4 regions of the Paenibacillus sp. FSL H8-0283 genome follow, and region 1 is predicted to be linked to each of the others. Evidence: predicted binding sites of a transcription regulator. Region 1 holds the regulator's gene; each other region holds the start of a gene.
The links. The regulator Rex, encoded in region 1, represses fermentation and respiration genes when NADH is low (regulators of the CRP and FNR family bind a similar motif). The targets are predictions, from matches to a motif close to TTGTGAAATATTTCACAA.

Region 1 (4,223 bases):
GCGTCTGAAAGCATCTCAGAAACCTGCAAAATGGCAGGAGTTGCAGGATCTGGAGAACCAGATCTATGTGACTCTGGGCGATTTGGTTCGCAAAGGGGACAAATTGCTGCTTGAAGTGAAAGAGGATCAGGATGATTATCAATCGGATAGTCTGATCACGGACATTACAGGACTGCTGAAAGATCTGACCACATTGAAGGAGAATCTACGTTTCTTCATGCGTATGGATGACGCCAAAACGGTGTACTGGATGGAAGCCAGCGGCCAATTCCGCAGCAAATCTCTCCAGCTGTATGCCGTACCTGTAGATGTGAGTGCACAACTTAAGGATTTATTTTTTGATAAAAAGAAAAGTGTTGTGCTTACATCGGCTACGCTTTCGGTAGATAAGTCATTCCAGTTCATGATTGAACAGCTTGGCTTGCAGGAAGCCGCCGAGAACAATCGGCTATTAACGTCGATGTTGCCATCACCTTTCAACTATCGCGATCAGGCACTTCTGGTGATTCCGCGTGATTTCCCAAGTGTGAAGGGAAGTGTGGGTGATGCGCACTTTGTTAATATGCTGGTGCAATCACTCGCAGAGACGGCAATTGCTACGCGTGGACGCATGATGGTTCTGTTTACTTCATACAAGATGTTGCGACAGGTCTATGATCCGCTGAAGGAGGCACTGTCTGGCAACGACATCTCGTTGCTTGGGCAAGGCGTTGACAGTGGAAGTCGTTCCAAATTGACTCGCAGGTTTCAAGATGCCAAAGCAACGGTACTTCTGGGCACAAGTAGCTTCTGGGAGGGTGTAGATATCCCGGGAGAGGCGTTAACTTGTCTCGCTATTGTGCGACTGCCTTTCCAGCCACCGAATCATCCGTTGGTGGAAGCCAAGAGTGAGTTGCTCCAGGAACAGAAGAAAAATCCGTTCATGAAACTGTCCGTGCCACAAGCGGTCATTCGTTTCAAGCAGGGATTTGGCCGATTGGTACGTACAGCAAAGGACAGAGGAATTGTCATTGTTTATGATACACGGGTGATTGAAGCGTATTATGGTAAATTCTTTTTGTATTCATTACCTGGTCCCAAAATGGAGCATATGCTCACGGAGCAAATGGTTCCACGAATTACTGAGTGGTTGGAAAAACCTGCTAATGAACAAAAATAATGGTTGTTTTGTTCGTTATATCATTGCATGACACTATCGTTTGGCGTTAAACTTTATTAGATATTTCCGTATCCGATTAAAGCAGTTGCACGTAAGAACTTATAACCTAAATTACAAGGAGCATTCTGTATAAAATGTCACGTTTATCTTTGAGTTTTATACAGAATGCTCATCTTTTCATCTATTATTTTATCGTGGCCTTGGTAAGGGGGAGCAAGAATGAAATCGGATAAAATTTCGGAAGCGGTGGTACGACGTCTGCCTGTTTACTTGCGTTATTTGAACGAGTTGCATCAGCGTGAGGTGGCTACTGTTTCTTCTCAAGAGCTTGGACAGAGGTTGGATCTGAATCCGGCCCAAATTCGTAAAGACCTGGCTTACTTCGGTGATTTTGGTCGTAAAGGGATCGGGTATGATGTATCCTATTTGATCGAGAAAATTCGTCACATTCTCAAAATCGATCAGCAAATTAATGTAGCTCTGGTAGGAGCGGGTAACCTCGGTCAAGCCTTGTCCAACTACAACGCATATCTGAAAGACAACATGAAGATTGTTGCTGTATTTGATGCATATGGACCGAAGATAGGTAGTCAAATCAACAGTTTGACGGTAAAACCAATGGATGAATTGACGGAAGCGGTTAAAATGGAAAACATTCGCATCGGAATTATCACGGTTCCGGATACGGAAGCCCAAAATGTAGCCGATCAGCTTATTGAATCAGGAATTGAAGCGATCCTTAATTTTGCACCAACCATTCTAAAAACACCGCCGCATATCCGCATTCACCATGCTGACTTTACAACGGATCTGCTTAGTTTGGCCTATTACTTGGAGACTGGAAAGGACGACGAGGAAGATGACAACAAATAGATGGGTAATTCACAACGGCAAATTTGCCGTTAATGAAGGCGGCACAACATGGAACGTGGTCCACGGATACATGGTTGTTGAGAATGACAAGATTGTGCATATTGGTGAGACATTGCCGGATGAAGACAAAAATTGTACCAAAGTGGATGGAAAAGGACTGTTCTTCCTGCCGGGTCTGATCAATACGCATGGTCATGCAGCGATGTCGTTGCTCAGAGGGCACGGAGACGATCTTGCATTGCAAGTATGGTTGCAGGAAAAAATGTGGCCGATGGAAGCGAAAATGACTTCAGAAGACGTATATTGGGGAACTTCGCTATCGGTGCTTGAAATGTTGAAAGGCGGAACTACAGCTTTCCTGGACATGTACGATCACATGGATCAAGTTGCCAAAGTTGTGGAGCAATCCGGCGTTAGAGCAGCACTGGCACGTGGTGTAATCGGGTTGTGCTCGGAGGAAGAACAATTGCGGAAGCTGGAGGAGTCGGCTGCGTTTGCGCGTGAGTGGAATGGACAGGCAGATGGTCGCATTACAACCGTAATCTCGCCACATGCACCATATACATGCCCTCCTGACTACATAGAGAAGCTTGTGCAGGTCGCGAACGACCTAAACCTTCCCCTTCATACACATATGTCGGAAACGCTTCGTGAAGTCGAGCAGAACGTGGCTGATTATGGACTGCGTCCTGTGGCACATCTGGAGAAACTGGGCTTTTTCTCTCGTCCATCCCTGGTTGCACATGCGGTGCATCTGAATGACGAAGAGATTGAGATTCTGGCCCGTCATGATGTGGCTGTATCCCATAACCCGGGAAGTAACCTGAAACTCGCTTCCGGTGTTTCGCGGGTACCTGCGTTGCTGAAAGCAGGAGTTACCGTGTCACTCGGAACAGACGGACCGGCAAGCAACAACAACCTGGATATGTTCGAGGAAATGAGACTGGCTGCATTGATCCACAAAGGTGTATCTGGTGACCCGACGGCAGTGCCAGCAGGCGAAGCGTTATTACTCGGAACGTCATACGGTGCCAAATCTATCTTCTTGAACAATACCGGAGCACTCCAGGTCGGCATGAAGGCTGACTTTATCGCCTTGGACATTGAACAGGCACATTTCTATCCACATACAGACCTGATCTCACATACAATCTACTCGGCTTCTGCTAAAGATGTTGAGCACGTATGGGTGGATGGAAAACAAGTGGTGAAACATGGCGAATGTCTGACGCTGGATGAAGAACGCATTTTGCGTGAGTCTCAATTGGCATTTGATGGTCTGCTTGCTCGTTAATTGCAGGACAGCATCATAGGGAAAGGAAGTTCGGCTTTTGAAGAAAAAAAAGAAGTGGATATGGATTTCGCTGCTTGCACTGGTTCTGATTCTGTTTGGACTTCAGCGTTATTACGTCCATGTCACGCAGGACCAACGCAAGGAAGAAGCGCTCGCCATACAGGCAGCACAGGAGCAACTGGGCATTACATCCTATGATGAATTGCGTAAGTACATCTGGGGAGACAAAGAAGGCTCTGACAACATCTACTGGACCCTGATCGGCAAAAACAAGGATAACCAGGATGTTATGGTCTGGGTTAAGTTCGACGCAAACAATCAGCCGGTTAAGGGTGCAAACGCTGTACACAGTGAGCTGCTGCAGAATGGCATGTCCGAAGCGCAGGTACGCAATCGCTTCAGTTCTGAAGTTCCTGCCGGTGAGATTAAACGAATCATGCCCGGAGTTGTGAATGGAATATATGTGTGGCAAGTGTATTATAAAGATGGTACGCACAACCACTATCGCTTTTATCGTTTTAGCAACGGAGAACAGGTGGACCTGGTCTACACACTCCCGAACAGCTAGAACAAGATAGAGTGAGATAACTAGAGAATTAAAGAAATGAAAGAACCGGCAGACGGATATCCGACTGAACCGGTTCTTTGTGTTGTCTGTAAACATATTTGATTTAAATAGTTAAAATTAATAATTTATTCATATTTTCGCCTTCGAAATTGTATATACGATGTGATATACTCAGATATGTACTCAAAGTTACATTCAAAAACAAATAATCCTGTCGAAATTCTCGCAGGAGTCAATGTACACATATTCGTATATACCAATAAGCCAGTAGGTTGGGCCAAAATCTGGGAGGGGTAATTCACTTGAAGCTAAAAGTATTGCCTATTGCT
Region 2 (4,223 bases), 230 kb from region 1:
GATTGTCGATCCGGAGTTCGTATACTCCCTGCCTAGAACAGCCGTTGCAGATACAGGTATGGACGTACTGACGCATGCGATTGAAGCTTATGTATCTGTTATGGCAAATGATTACACGGATGGACTTGCGATCAAAGCAATCCAACTGGTGTTCCAATACCTGGAGCAATCTGCGCTGCAAGGTGATAAACTGGCACGTGAAAAAATGCATAATGCTTCCACGATTGCAGGTATGGCGTTTGCCAATGCATTCCTGGGCATTAACCACAGCTTGGCGCACAAATGGGGCGGTCAGTACCACACCGCACACGGACGCACCAATGCAATCCTGATGCCACACGTCATTCGTTACAACGCGAAAAAACCGACCAAATTTGCATCGTTCCCGAAATATTCTCACTTTGTAGCGGATGAGCGGTATGCCGAAATTGCCCGTATCTTGGGATTGCCTGCACGTACGACAGAAGAAGGCGTAACCAGTCTCATCAATGCGATTCGCAAACTGAACAAAACATTGGGCATTGAAGAATCGTTCCAGGAAATCGGATTTGATGCCAAAGACTTTGAAGCACATGTCGATTATCTGGCTGACCGTGCCTTCGAAGACCAATGTACAACCGCCAATCCAAAGCTGCCATTGGTAACTGAACTGGCTGATGTATACCGCAACGCTTTCTACGGAAAGTTTGAATAACAAATTTAGATCGAAGCATGCCTTACGGCAAGAAGATTAGGGTTCCCCGAGAGGGGAGCCCCGATTGCCGTCTTTCACACAATAAAGAAGAGGGCAGAAAAACAGAAGAGCGAGCATCTGTTTTTCAGGATTTATTCTAAGATTTGATTTGCTCCAAGCATAGAGGAGCAAAGGGTTCTATAGAGGTTACACGGAATTCGTGATGTGGCTGTTTGAGCCAGATGTTCACACAATAACGAGAGGGCAGAAAAACAGAAGAGCGAAGCATCTGTTTTTCAGGATTTATTCTAAGATTTGATTTGCTCCGAGCATAGAGGAGCAAAGGGTTCTATAGAGGTTACACGGAATCCGTGACGTGGCTGTTTGAGCCAGATGTTCACACAATAACGGAGTGGGCAGAAAAAACTGAAGAAGCGGAGCGTTCGCCTTTATCCCCGGATTTTCCCCTTTGAAATATAAAATTGAAAAAATCCGGGGATAACAGCGATCGGAAGTTGTTCTGCCCGCGCAGTGGCTAAGTGTGAATTTACAGGGGTCAATGCGACACAGCGCAGATGGAGTGAGTTAGTTCACTGGCTTTGTGACAAAAATCACAGATGATGAAAGCCCCAAGTCGTATACTGAAAATGTAAGAAAAACATTCATCCCGCGGTTCCGGTTCCCAAGTAGAGAGAACATGTTCCGGTTTATGTGAAACAATTCACATTAATCGCGGCTCTGGGCACACAATGCTACGAATGAAGCAAGATGTTATGTGTCCAGAAATCCAAATTAGTGGAGGGATTACGATGTCGGTGATTGAAAAAGATGTCAAACAACAAACAGGCTGGAGAAACTTTACCAAAGGAACATGGACCAAATCCGTAGATGTGAATGATTTTCTGGCACACAACTTGTCTCCGTATTACGGTGACGAAGCATTTCTCGCAGGTGCAACCCAGAATACCAAAGAATTGTGGGAGATCGTATCTGATCTGACCAAAAAAGAACGTGATAACGGCGGTGTCCTTGACGTTGACGTGAACACACCAGGTACTATTATTTCTCACCAACCCGGTTATCTGGATCAATCCAAAGAGCAGATTGTCGGCGTTCAGACCGATGCTCCGTTCAAACGTTCCATTCAACCAACAGGCGGAATCCGCATGATGATTGACGCATGTGAGGCATATGGCTTTGAAATGCCACAGGGCGTCATTGATATATTTACAAACATTCGCAAAACACATAATCAGGGTGTATTCGATGCTTATACTTCCGACATGCGTGCAGCGCGTAAAGCAGGAATTATTACAGGTCTGCCAGATGCTTACGGCCGTGGCCGAATCATCGGTGACTATCGTCGTGTAGCTTTGTACGGGGTAGACTTCCTGATTCGTAACAAAAAAGGCGAACTGAATGCACTCGAAGTTGATGTTATTGATGAAGATGTCATTCGTCTGCGGGAAGAATTGTCTGAACAGATTCGTGCATTGCAAGAATTGAAACAATTGGGCGATATGCACGGGTTCGATATTTCCTTGCCAGCGACAACAGCAAAAGAAGCGTTCCAATGGTTGTACTTCGGTTATCTCGCTGCGATCAAAGAACAAAACGGTGCTGCGATGTCACTGGGACGTGTATCTTCTTTCCTGGATATCTACATTGAACGTGACCTGCAAGAGGGCATTTTGTCCGAAGAACAGGCTCAGGAATTGGTTGACCATTTTGTAATGAAACTGCGGATTGTCAAATTCCTGCGTACACCGGATTACAACGAACTATTCAGTGGAGATCCAACATGGGTGACTGAGTCCATCGGTGGTATGTCCGTGAATGGTGAAACACGTGTAACCAAAAACAGCTTCCGTTTCCTGCATACGCTGCACAACCTGGGTCCTGCACCAGAACCGAACCTGACTGTTCTCTGGTCAACGAAACTTCCAGAAGCTTTCAAAGATTATTGCAGTAAAGTATCCATCGAAACCAGCTCAATCCAGTATGAAAATGATGATCTGATGCGTCCGATCTACGGTGACGATTACGGTATTGCATGCTGTGTGTCGGCTATGAAGATCGGGAAACAAATGCAATTCTTCGGCGCTCGTGCCAACCTGGCTAAAGCTCTCCTGTATGCGATCAACGGTGGTCGTGACGAGAAATCCGGAGCACAAGTTGGACCTGAGTATCCTGCCATTACTAGCGAAGTGCTGGATTACAATGAGGTTATGAAACGCTTCAAACCAATGATGGAGTGGCTGGCTAAGCTGTATATGAACACCCTCAACGTCATTCACTACATGCACGATAAATACAGCTATGAGCGTATCGAAATGGCATTGCATGACCGTGACATTGTACGTACGATGGCTTGCGGTATCGCTGGTCTGTCGGTTACAGCAGATTCACTGAGTGCGATCAAATATGCCAAAGTAAAACCAATTCGTAACGAACAAGGCATCGCTGTTGATTTCGAAATCGAAGGAGACTTCCCTTGTTACGGTAACAATGAAGACAGCGTAGACAGCATTGCTGTTGAACTGGTCGAGAACTTCATGGGCATGATTCGCAAGCACAAAGCTTACCGTAACGCAGTTCCAACACAATCCGTTCTGACGATCACTTCCAACGTGGTATATGGTAAGAAAACAGGGACTACACCGGATGGTCGTAAAGCAGGTGAACCATTTGCTCCAGGTGCAAACCCAATGCATGGTCGTGACAAAAAAGGTGCACTGGCATCCCTTGGCTCGGTAGCCAAATTGCCTTATGAACACAGTCTTGACGGGATTTCCAATACCTTCTCCATCGTGCCAAAAGCATTGGGTAAAGAGGAGACTACACGTAAATCCAATCTGACTGCGATGATGGATGGTTACTTCGGTCAAAACGCTCATCACCTGAACGTTAACGTATTTGATCGTCAGCAATTGATTGATGCGATGGATCACCCGGAAAACTATCCACAACTGACTATACGGGTATCCGGATATGCCGTTAACTTCATTAAACTGACTCGTGAACAACAGTTGGATGTCATCAACCGTACGTTCCATGGCTCGATGTAATTGATTTGCAAGTAGAAGACCGCTAGAGCAAGGTATTCCAAATCATATTAAACGCATAGCGGATGCGGATACAGAAAGGAAGAGGCAGCATGGTTAACGGACATATTCATTCACTCGAAACTTTCGGGACGGTTGACGGCCCAGGCATCCGCTTTGTGCTTTTTATGCAAGGATGTCTACTCAAATGTCAGTATTGCCACAACCCTGATACTTGGGCGTTGGATGGCGGAAAAGAAATGACGCTTGAGGAGGTATTGGCTGAAATTGAGCCGTACCTATCCTACTACCGCAGCTCCGGAGGCGGGCTCACGATATCTGGTGGAGAACCAACGTTACAGGCTCACTTTGTAGCCGAAATCTTCAAGGAAGTGAAGCGGCGCTGGGGATTGCATACGACACTGGATAGCAACGGTTTTAACGAACCGGAACGGATTCACGATCTGTTGGATCACACAGACCTGGTTCTGCTGGACCTCAAACAT
Region 3 (4,223 bases), 2.9 Mb from region 1:
CGCTGTTCGACAAGCCTTCAGGCCGTAAAGTTGAGTTGGAAGCTCATTACACAGGCTTTGACATTCCTGACGCGTTCATCGTTGGTTACGGTTTGGATTTTGCGGAGAAGTACCGGAACCTGCCCTATATCGGGATTTTGAAGCCGGAAGTCTATAGTAGCTAATATCCTGCCCGACCCAAGCCTTGAGCTGTTCTTGGCTTCTGTTGAGAAGCCATGTCGGGCTATGTTAAAATAATTAAAGTGTCTCGAGAGGAGGTAGGGGATGAATCGGTTCATCCGGAATTCTGGTTTTTATTTGATTCTTTTTTTAGTTGTGGTGGGGATAGTCCAGTTCGTCAGCAATGGCGGCGAAGCCACCGATAATCCTAGATATGATCAGTTGCGTGCAGCGATCAAAGCCAACAATGTCTCTGAATTGACGGTTCAATTCAACGGTCAAACGTATCTCGTGACCGGTCAATACAAGAAGGCACCTGATGGCGCCAAATCAGAAAATTTCTCAACGTATATTCCTCCTACGGATGAGGCAATTAGTGAGCTTGTAGCTGCAAGTGAAACTAACAATTTCCAATATCATCAGGAGCCAATGAAAGGTGACAGCATCTGGTTGACGTTGCTGACTTCCTTTATTCCTTTGATCATTATGTTCCTGCTGTTCTTCTTCCTGTTTAATCAGGCTCAAGGCGGCGGCGGTAAAGTAATGAACTTTGGTAAAAGCCGTGCTCGTCTCTACAACGAAGAGAAGAAGCGGGTTACATTTGAAGATGTTGCGGGTGCTGACGAAGAGAAACAGGAACTTGTTGAGGTTGTAGACTTCCTCAAGGACCCTCGTAAATTCGCAGCAGTAGGTGCGCGGATTCCTAAGGGCGTATTGCTCGTAGGGCCTCCAGGTACCGGTAAAACATTGCTCGCTCGTGCCGTAGCCGGTGAAGCGGGTGTACCATTCTTCACTATTTCAGGTTCCGACTTCGTGGAAATGTTTGTCGGTGTCGGTGCATCACGTGTTCGTGATTTGTTTGAAAATGCGAAGAAAAATGCCCCATGTATCATCTTTATCGATGAGATTGATGCTGTAGGACGTCAGCGTGGTGCTGGTCTTGGTGGTGGTCACGATGAACGTGAACAGACACTCAACCAGTTGCTCGTTGAGATGGACGGATTCGGAGTTAATGAAGGTATCATCATCATTGCCGCAACGAACCGTGCAGATATTTTGGACCCTGCCTTGCTGCGTCCAGGACGTTTTGACCGTCAAATTACGGTTGACCGCCCTGATGTAAGAGGTCGTGAAGCTGTCCTGAAAGTACATTCCCGTAATAAACCACTGACCAAAGATGTGAAGATGGATATTATCGCGAAGCGTACAACAGGTTTCTCTGGTGCGGATTTGGAGAATCTCTTGAACGAAGCGGCATTGCTTGCAGCGCGTCGTAACCGTAAAGATATTTCCATGAAGGAAGTTGACGAAGCGATTGACCGTGTCATCGTTGGTACGGAGAAGAAAAGCCGTGTCATCAGTGATCGCGAGAAACGAATCGTTGCTTATCACGAAGCAGGTCATACCATTGTTGGATACTTCCTCGAACATGCTGATATGGTACATAAAGTGACCATTATTCCGCGCGGACGTGCGGGTGGATATGTAATCATGTTGCCAAAAGAAGACCGTATGCTGGTTACCAAGCAGGAATTGCTGGATAAAGTAACCGGACTTCTCGGGGGTCGTGTAGCTGAAGAATTGTTCATCGGAGAAATTGGTACTGGTGCATACAGTGACTTCCAGCAAGCGACAGGTATTGTTCGCAGCATGGTTATGGAATACGGTATGAGTGAGAAATTGGGACCTATGCAATTCGGAAGTTCACAAGGACAGGTATTCCTTGGTCGGGATATCGGTCATGAACAGAATTACTCGGATTCCATTGCTTACGAGATTGATCAGGAAATGCAACGCTTTATTAATGACTGTTATGAGAAGTGTAAGGACTTGCTTGTTAAACATTCAAAAGAGATGCACCTGATCGCTCAAACTTTGCTTGAGGTTGAGACTTTGGAAATGGATCAGATCAAGCAATTGATCGAAACAGGTTCTTTGACTCCAAAAGCAGAGAATGACAATGATGGTGAAGGCACACCAACTGAAGGCGGAGAGCCAATCATCGACACCATCGGTGATGTGCGTGTTCGTATTCAAGGTAAAGATGAAACGCCTGAGCCACCAGCCGGAGATATTCCAAACGAAGCTCCGAATCTGGAAAAGGGTAATAACAATAACCCGGATGATGGCGGAACGAAGCCAACGTCTTAATGCATAATACATCTGGCTATGATAGCAGGTGAAATCAAGAGAGCCCTCGAGGCTCTCTTTTTTTATCCATTATTTTAAAAGAGGATAGATAAAGATAAACGGGAGTTAGATGGCGAACCAGTTAGCAAACAGGTGGTTACAGCGCTGTCCCGGGCCTTTTTCATTTATTGACAGAGTCGTGAACGTTGTGTAAATTAGTTGTTAAACCGCTTGTGATTCGTTTCTCAAGCGAAGATAACGACTTAGGTTAGCCCACGAAACAGCGCATGACGCTGTCCCGATAAAGGAGAGGATCACAGGTGGAAGCTCTGGCTTTAGAGCGCAAGGCTGAGATGAACCGCGAGCTGCGTGAGCGGCTTATGGTGTTGAAAAAGGAACGTAATGCCATTATTCTTGCCCATTATTATCAACGTGACGAAGTACAGGAGGTTGCCGACTTCCGTGGAGATTCATTTCTGTTAGCCCAGAAGGCAGCACAGACAGATGCGGATGTGATCGTTTTCTGTGGTGTTCATTTTATGGGTGAAAGCGCTAAAATTCTTGCGCCAAATAAAACAGTTATTATCCCGGACGAACGTGCGGGCTGCCCAATGGCAGATATGGTGAATGTGGATGGACTACGCAAATTGAAAGCACAACATCCTAATGCCAAGGTGGTTACGTATATCAATTCCTCGGCTGAGATCAAAGCAGAGACTGACATCTGTTGTACATCAGCGAACGCAGTCCGGGTTATTCAATCGGTGGATTCCGACGAAATTATCTGGGTACCGGATAAAAACCTGGGACATTATGTGCAGCAGCATACAGACAAGAAAATGATTATATGGGAAGGTTACTGCAACACTCACGATATGCTTACAGTCAAAGATGTGGTGGAGATGAGAGCCAAGCATCCCAATGCGGAGTTTGTTGTCCATCCAGAGTGTCGCCCTGAGGTTGTAGAAATGGGTGATTTTGTAGGCAGCACAACAGCTATTCTGGAGTATTGCAAAAATTCATCAGCGAAGGAATTTATCGTAGGTACCGAAGATGGTACAGGATATCAGCTTCGTCTGGATAGTCCGGATAAACAGTTCCACTTTGCTACCAAGTTCCTCGTATGTCCCAACATGAAGGTGAACAACTTGAAGAAACTGGTGAAATGCCTGGAAACGATGAAGCCGCAAATCTACGTGCCACCGGCCGTTGCCGACAAAGCCAGAGAATCGCTAGAGCGCATGTTGTTGGTAAAGTAGGATGCGCTACTCTTGCTCCAAGACAGGTGAATAACATGATACCGCAATATTTAGTTGATTTTGATCTGTCTGCGCTACCCATGGTAGAGACGGATGTACTGGTTATAGGCTCAGGGATTGCTGGTTTGTTTACTGCCATTAAGGCAAGCGAACAACAACGTGTATTAATGATCACAAAGAAGTCATTACTTGAAAGTAACACCAGATATGCGCAGGGAGGCATCGCTGCGGTTATTGCTGAGGATGATTCACCTGCTTACCACTTGCAGGACACACTTGTAGCAGGAGCGGGCTTATGCCGCTCCGAAGCGGTAGAGGTATTGGTGAATGAGGGGCCGGACGGAGTGAAGGAACTGATTCGTTTGGGTACTTTATTTGATCTGGAGAACGGCGAGTTGGCGTTGACGCAGGAAGGTGCGCATAGCCACCGCCGTATTTTGCATGCCAACGGAGATGCAACAGGATATGAGATTGTACGTGCGCTTGCTGTTGAAGTGAATGAGCATCCCGGGATTGAAGTTTGGGATGAGCATTTTGTTGTTGACCTGATTACGGATCGAGATCGAGGGGAATGCATTGGCGCTCTGGTTCAGAAGGATGACGGATCGCAAGTGTTCGTGAAGGCACAGGCAACCGTTCTTTGTTCTGGTGGGGCAGGACAACTGTACCGATACA
Region 4 (4,223 bases), 670 kb from region 1:
ATCGTCGGATTACCGGAGTTGTAGGTTCTACACCTGCACACTTGCTGGACGAGTCCCAGCGGAATAAACCTGTGGATCTGAATTCCATGTATCTCGATATTGGAGCAGACAACCGTGCGGAAGCAGAATCCTGGGGCATTCATCCAGGGATGCAGATCGTACCGATCTGTGAATTTACGCCTATGGCGAACCCGAAAAAAATTATGGCCAAAGCGTGGGATAATCGTTACGGCGTAGGACTTGCACTTGAACTGGTTGAAGCGCTGCACAAGGAAAAACTTCCTAACACACTTTACGCTGGTGCAACGGTTCAGGAAGAACTGGGGCTTCGCGGTGCACGTACGGCCGCCAATCTGATTCAGCCTGATATCTTCTTTGCACTTGACTGTAGCGCGGCAAATGATATGACAGGTGACAAACAGTCATTTGGACATATCGGAGAAGGCGCATTGCTTCGTATTTTTGACCCGGGTATGTTCACCCATCGCGGAATGGTTGAATATGTTCAAGATACGGCTTCATCCAATCAGATCAAAATGCAGTATTTCATCTCACCAGGTGGTACAGATGCAGGTCAAGTTCACCTGAGTGGCATTGGTGTACCATCAATAGTTGTTGGTATCTGCGCACGCTATATCCATACCTCTTCTTCCATCATTCATACGGATGACTACGATGCGGCCAAAGAACTGATCGTGAAACTGGTCAAAGGTCTGGATCGGACAACGATGAATACCATAATTAATAACGCGTAATAGCTGACGAGACTTCCTATCCATCGGGAGGTCTCTTTTTTATATTCACAACGATATCAGTTAGACACGTAGATTAATAGGCCGAACATTATAGGGAATTACACATAAGATACAATAACGGAAGATGAATTAAACACCAAACAGCGGGGGACCTGTTATGGCAGTGAGAAGGAATGGAAAATCGAATAAAGGTTCCAAAAAAACAAATGCCGCAAACACCCTTCTCAATGGCAACCTTAAAGGAAGAAATCTGGAACTTATCGTTGCAGCATTACTGGTAAGTGGGAAGTTAAGAGTGGATGCGGTCACGTTGTTTCGAGAAGCTACACTGGTCGTTGAACTGGTTGGGCAGTATAAATCGCTACAAAATATTACACCATCGAATCAAGACAAACTGGTGCAATTCCTCGATGAGATCGGTGGCGATATGACGTTGAATGACGTTATACGGGCTTTCCAACAGAGAATCAATTCCTAAACACCAAGAAATGAGGTTGAAGTGATGTCTGACTTTGACGGAAATGGGTTCGCTGAACTACTGATCATTGTCATTCTTGTTGTTTTATTTGTATTTGGTTCTTCCGATATTGACGACCTGACTGATTCTCCTTCTCAATCCTGAATTGGCTAGGTTATTATTACGATCCACGATCCATTCATTATGAAATGCATACCTGTAAACGCCAGCCCACAATATGCGGGCTGGCGTTTTTGGATGGCTATAGAAATAGCGGTGAGAATGCAATCCAGGCCAAAATAAGAGTAAGCACAATGCAGACATTCTCTACAACGGCACCACGCTTGGTCCCTGTACTCATCAGATTCACCCGTATGCGCCACTTGAGCGGTGGTAACGGACGAATACCCCGATTGGTTAGTGAATCGGCCAATAGATGCATCGCATATGCCGTGCCTCCCGCTACCCAGATCTCCGGACCCTGCTGCTGGGTCGTGCTGTACAACAAGCCCGCCCATATTGCGGTTCCGTACAGGGTATGTGTCAGTCCCCTATGAGTCAGTGTGGTACAGAGCATTAACAAACTGCCTGCAATCAAGTTCCACGGTGCGAACGCGTGACCATAAAAGACCAGTCCAAGTCCAATCGCAAACATCAACACTTTGCGAAGCGAACGCGAAGGCAGGAATGACACAAGCGCAATGAGGATCGCAAGCAATAGGTTCCATGGTTTGGCATGAACATAGAAGTACACAAATACAGCTGTGGGCAACAGAATCGTCTGTAACAACCTGATCAGACTGTTAGGCAAGGCTCTGGATACCAGCAGCGAATTTGGCTCATCAATGTCAGGCAATAACGAACCAATCAGAGCAACCGTAACTGCCGGCGCAGTCACCGGCATACCGGCCAACTGCAGAACAGAAAGCGACACGCCGGTCCCGATAATAAGGTGAGATCTTCCCATCATGATGCAAAAACGTCCTTTCGAAGAAATCGGGAACAATACGGCCCAGTTTCGATTTTACAACGAAAACAAAATAAGAACAATAGTTCGCATTTATTATTTGTATGAAAATAAATATAACTTTCTGTGATGGGGCTCACATTATTATATTTATGACTCTTTTATCTTTATTAGTGAATTAAATCACATAAACTGTCGTCAACTACTTGTATAATTTCAAATATAAACCACTAAAATTTTGAGTAATGTACAGCGTCTATTCAAGGAGGCATACACACATGAACGGAAAAAAAGAGAACCTCATTATCATTGGTAACGGTATGGCAGGAATCAGTACCGTTGAGCAAATTTTAAAATTAACTACGCGATTTGATATTACCGTTTTTGGCACAGAGCCCTATCCTAACTACAACCGCATTATGTTGTCTTATGTACTGGAAGGAAGCAAAACTCTGGACGATATCGTACTGAACGACCTTCACTGGTATGAAGATTACGGCATTACGCTGCACACAGGCACAACGGTTACACGAATCGATGCCGAGACGCACGAAGTTGTGACTGAAGATGGAACTCGCGTTCCTTATGACAAAATCATCATTGCGACTGGCTCCAACTCCTTCATTCTCCCTGTACCAGGACATGACAAAGAAGGTGTTGTCGGTTTCCGCGATATCGCCGATTGCAATGTCATGCTGGAAGCTGCTAAACAGTATAAACGAGCGGCCGTTATCGGGGGCGGACTGCTAGGCCTTGAAGCTGCCAAAGGATTGGTACAACTTGGTATGGAAGTTACCGTAGTGCATCTGATGGAAGATCTGATGGAGCGTCAGCTTGATCCACAAGCTTCAGCCATGTTGAAAGCTGAATTGGAACGTCAGGGTATCCGGTTCAAGATGGGTGCGCAGACTTCCGAACTGCTGGGCGGCGAACGCGTTGAAGGGATTCGTTTTGCAGATAATACGGTTCTGAATGTTGATTTTGTGGTCATGGCTGTAGGGATTAAACCTAATACGGTCGTAGCTCGTGAAAGCGGTATGGAAGTGAATCGGGGCATTGTCGTGAATGACTATATGCAGACTTCACTTGAGAATGTGTACTCGGTTGGGGAATGTACAGAGCACCGCGGGGTATGTTACGGCCTCGTTGCCCCATTGTTCGAGCAAGGCATGATTCTCGCGAAACATATCTGCGGTGTGGAGACCGCTCCTTATGAAGGTTCAGTTGTATCCACGAAATTGAAAATTTCGGGTGTAGATGTCTTTTCAACTGGTGAATTCATCGACAGCCCAGAGCACACCGTCATTTCGCACAAAGATGACTGGAAACGGACTTACAAAAAAATTCTGCTTCGTGATAATAAAATGGTCGGCGCTGTTCTCTTCGGTGACATTACGGATTCTGCCGAATTGCAGAAACTGATTAAAAATCAAACCGAAATGACCGAGGAATTGTATGGTTCACTCATGGGTACAGGCTGCGGCGGTCATAAGAAAGCAACCTCTGTTGAAACGATGCCCGAGGACGAGATCGTCTGTGGATGTAACGGGGTAACCAAAGGAGCCATTGTTGATGTAATTACAAACCAGGGCCTTACCACTGTTGATGAAATCAAAGCCTGTACCGGTGCAACACGCTCTTGCGGTGGGTGTAAACCGGTTGTGGAACAGATTCTGCAATATGTACTTGGAGACAGTTTCAGTACTGGAGCCAAACAGGGCATCTGCGGATGTACTTCCATGGGTCGAGATGAAATCGTAGCCGAGATTCGTGAAAAAGGATTACAAACGACCAAAGAGGTCATGAATGTACTGGGTTGGAGTCAACCTGAAGGTTGTTCCAAATGTCGTCCGGCGATCAACTATTACCTTGGCATGATTGCACCAGACACACACGAAGATGAGAAAGAATCCCGTTTTGTTAACGAACGGATGAATGCGAATATTCAAAAAGATGGAACGTATACGGTTGTACCTCGGATGTATGGCGGGGTGACTACACCAGCGGACCTCAAACGTATCGCTGACGTTTCAGTCAAATATGA

Region 2: a site for Rex is predicted at 1,383-1,400, ahead of pflB (formate C-acetyltransferase). Genes of this name have one in related genera too.
Region 3: a site for Rex is predicted at 2,521-2,538, ahead of nadA (quinolinate synthase NadA). Genes of this name have one in related genera too.
Region 4: a site for Rex is predicted at 2,351-2,368, ahead of nirB (nitrite reductase large subunit NirB). Genes of this name have one in related genera too.

What each region holds. Positions count from the first base shown of each region.
Region 1 covers NZ_CP150295.1:4,288,070-4,292,292, reverse strand. The annotation lists gene dinG (ATP-dependent DNA helicase DinG) at 1-1,159, shown strand, start outside; gene MHI52_RS19050 (redox-sensing transcriptional repressor Rex) at 1,379-2,032, shown strand; gene MHI52_RS19045 (amidohydrolase) at 2,019-3,326, shown strand; gene MHI52_RS19040 (hypothetical protein) at 3,364-3,894, shown strand; gene MHI52_RS19035 (hypothetical protein) at 4,197-4,223, shown strand, end outside.
Region 2 covers NZ_CP150295.1:4,515,818-4,520,040, reverse strand. The annotation lists gene adhE (bifunctional acetaldehyde-CoA/alcohol dehydrogenase) at 1-694, shown strand, start outside; gene pflB (formate C-acetyltransferase) at 1,483-3,741, shown strand; gene pflA (pyruvate formate-lyase-activating protein) at 3,831-4,223, shown strand, end outside.
Region 3 covers NZ_CP150295.1:63,595-67,817, forward strand. The annotation lists gene hpt (hypoxanthine phosphoribosyltransferase) at 1-164, shown strand, start outside; gene ftsH (ATP-dependent zinc metalloprotease FtsH) at 265-2,310, shown strand; gene nadA (quinolinate synthase NadA) at 2,610-3,548, shown strand; gene nadB (L-aspartate oxidase) at 3,584-4,223, shown strand, end outside.
Region 4 covers NZ_CP150295.1:4,958,902-4,963,124, forward strand. The annotation lists gene MHI52_RS22040 (M42 family metallopeptidase) at 1-755, shown strand, start outside; gene MHI52_RS22045 (hypothetical protein) at 913-1,233, shown strand; gene MHI52_RS22050 (metal-dependent hydrolase) at 1,475-2,182, opposite strand; gene nirB (nitrite reductase large subunit NirB) at 2,458-4,223, shown strand, end outside.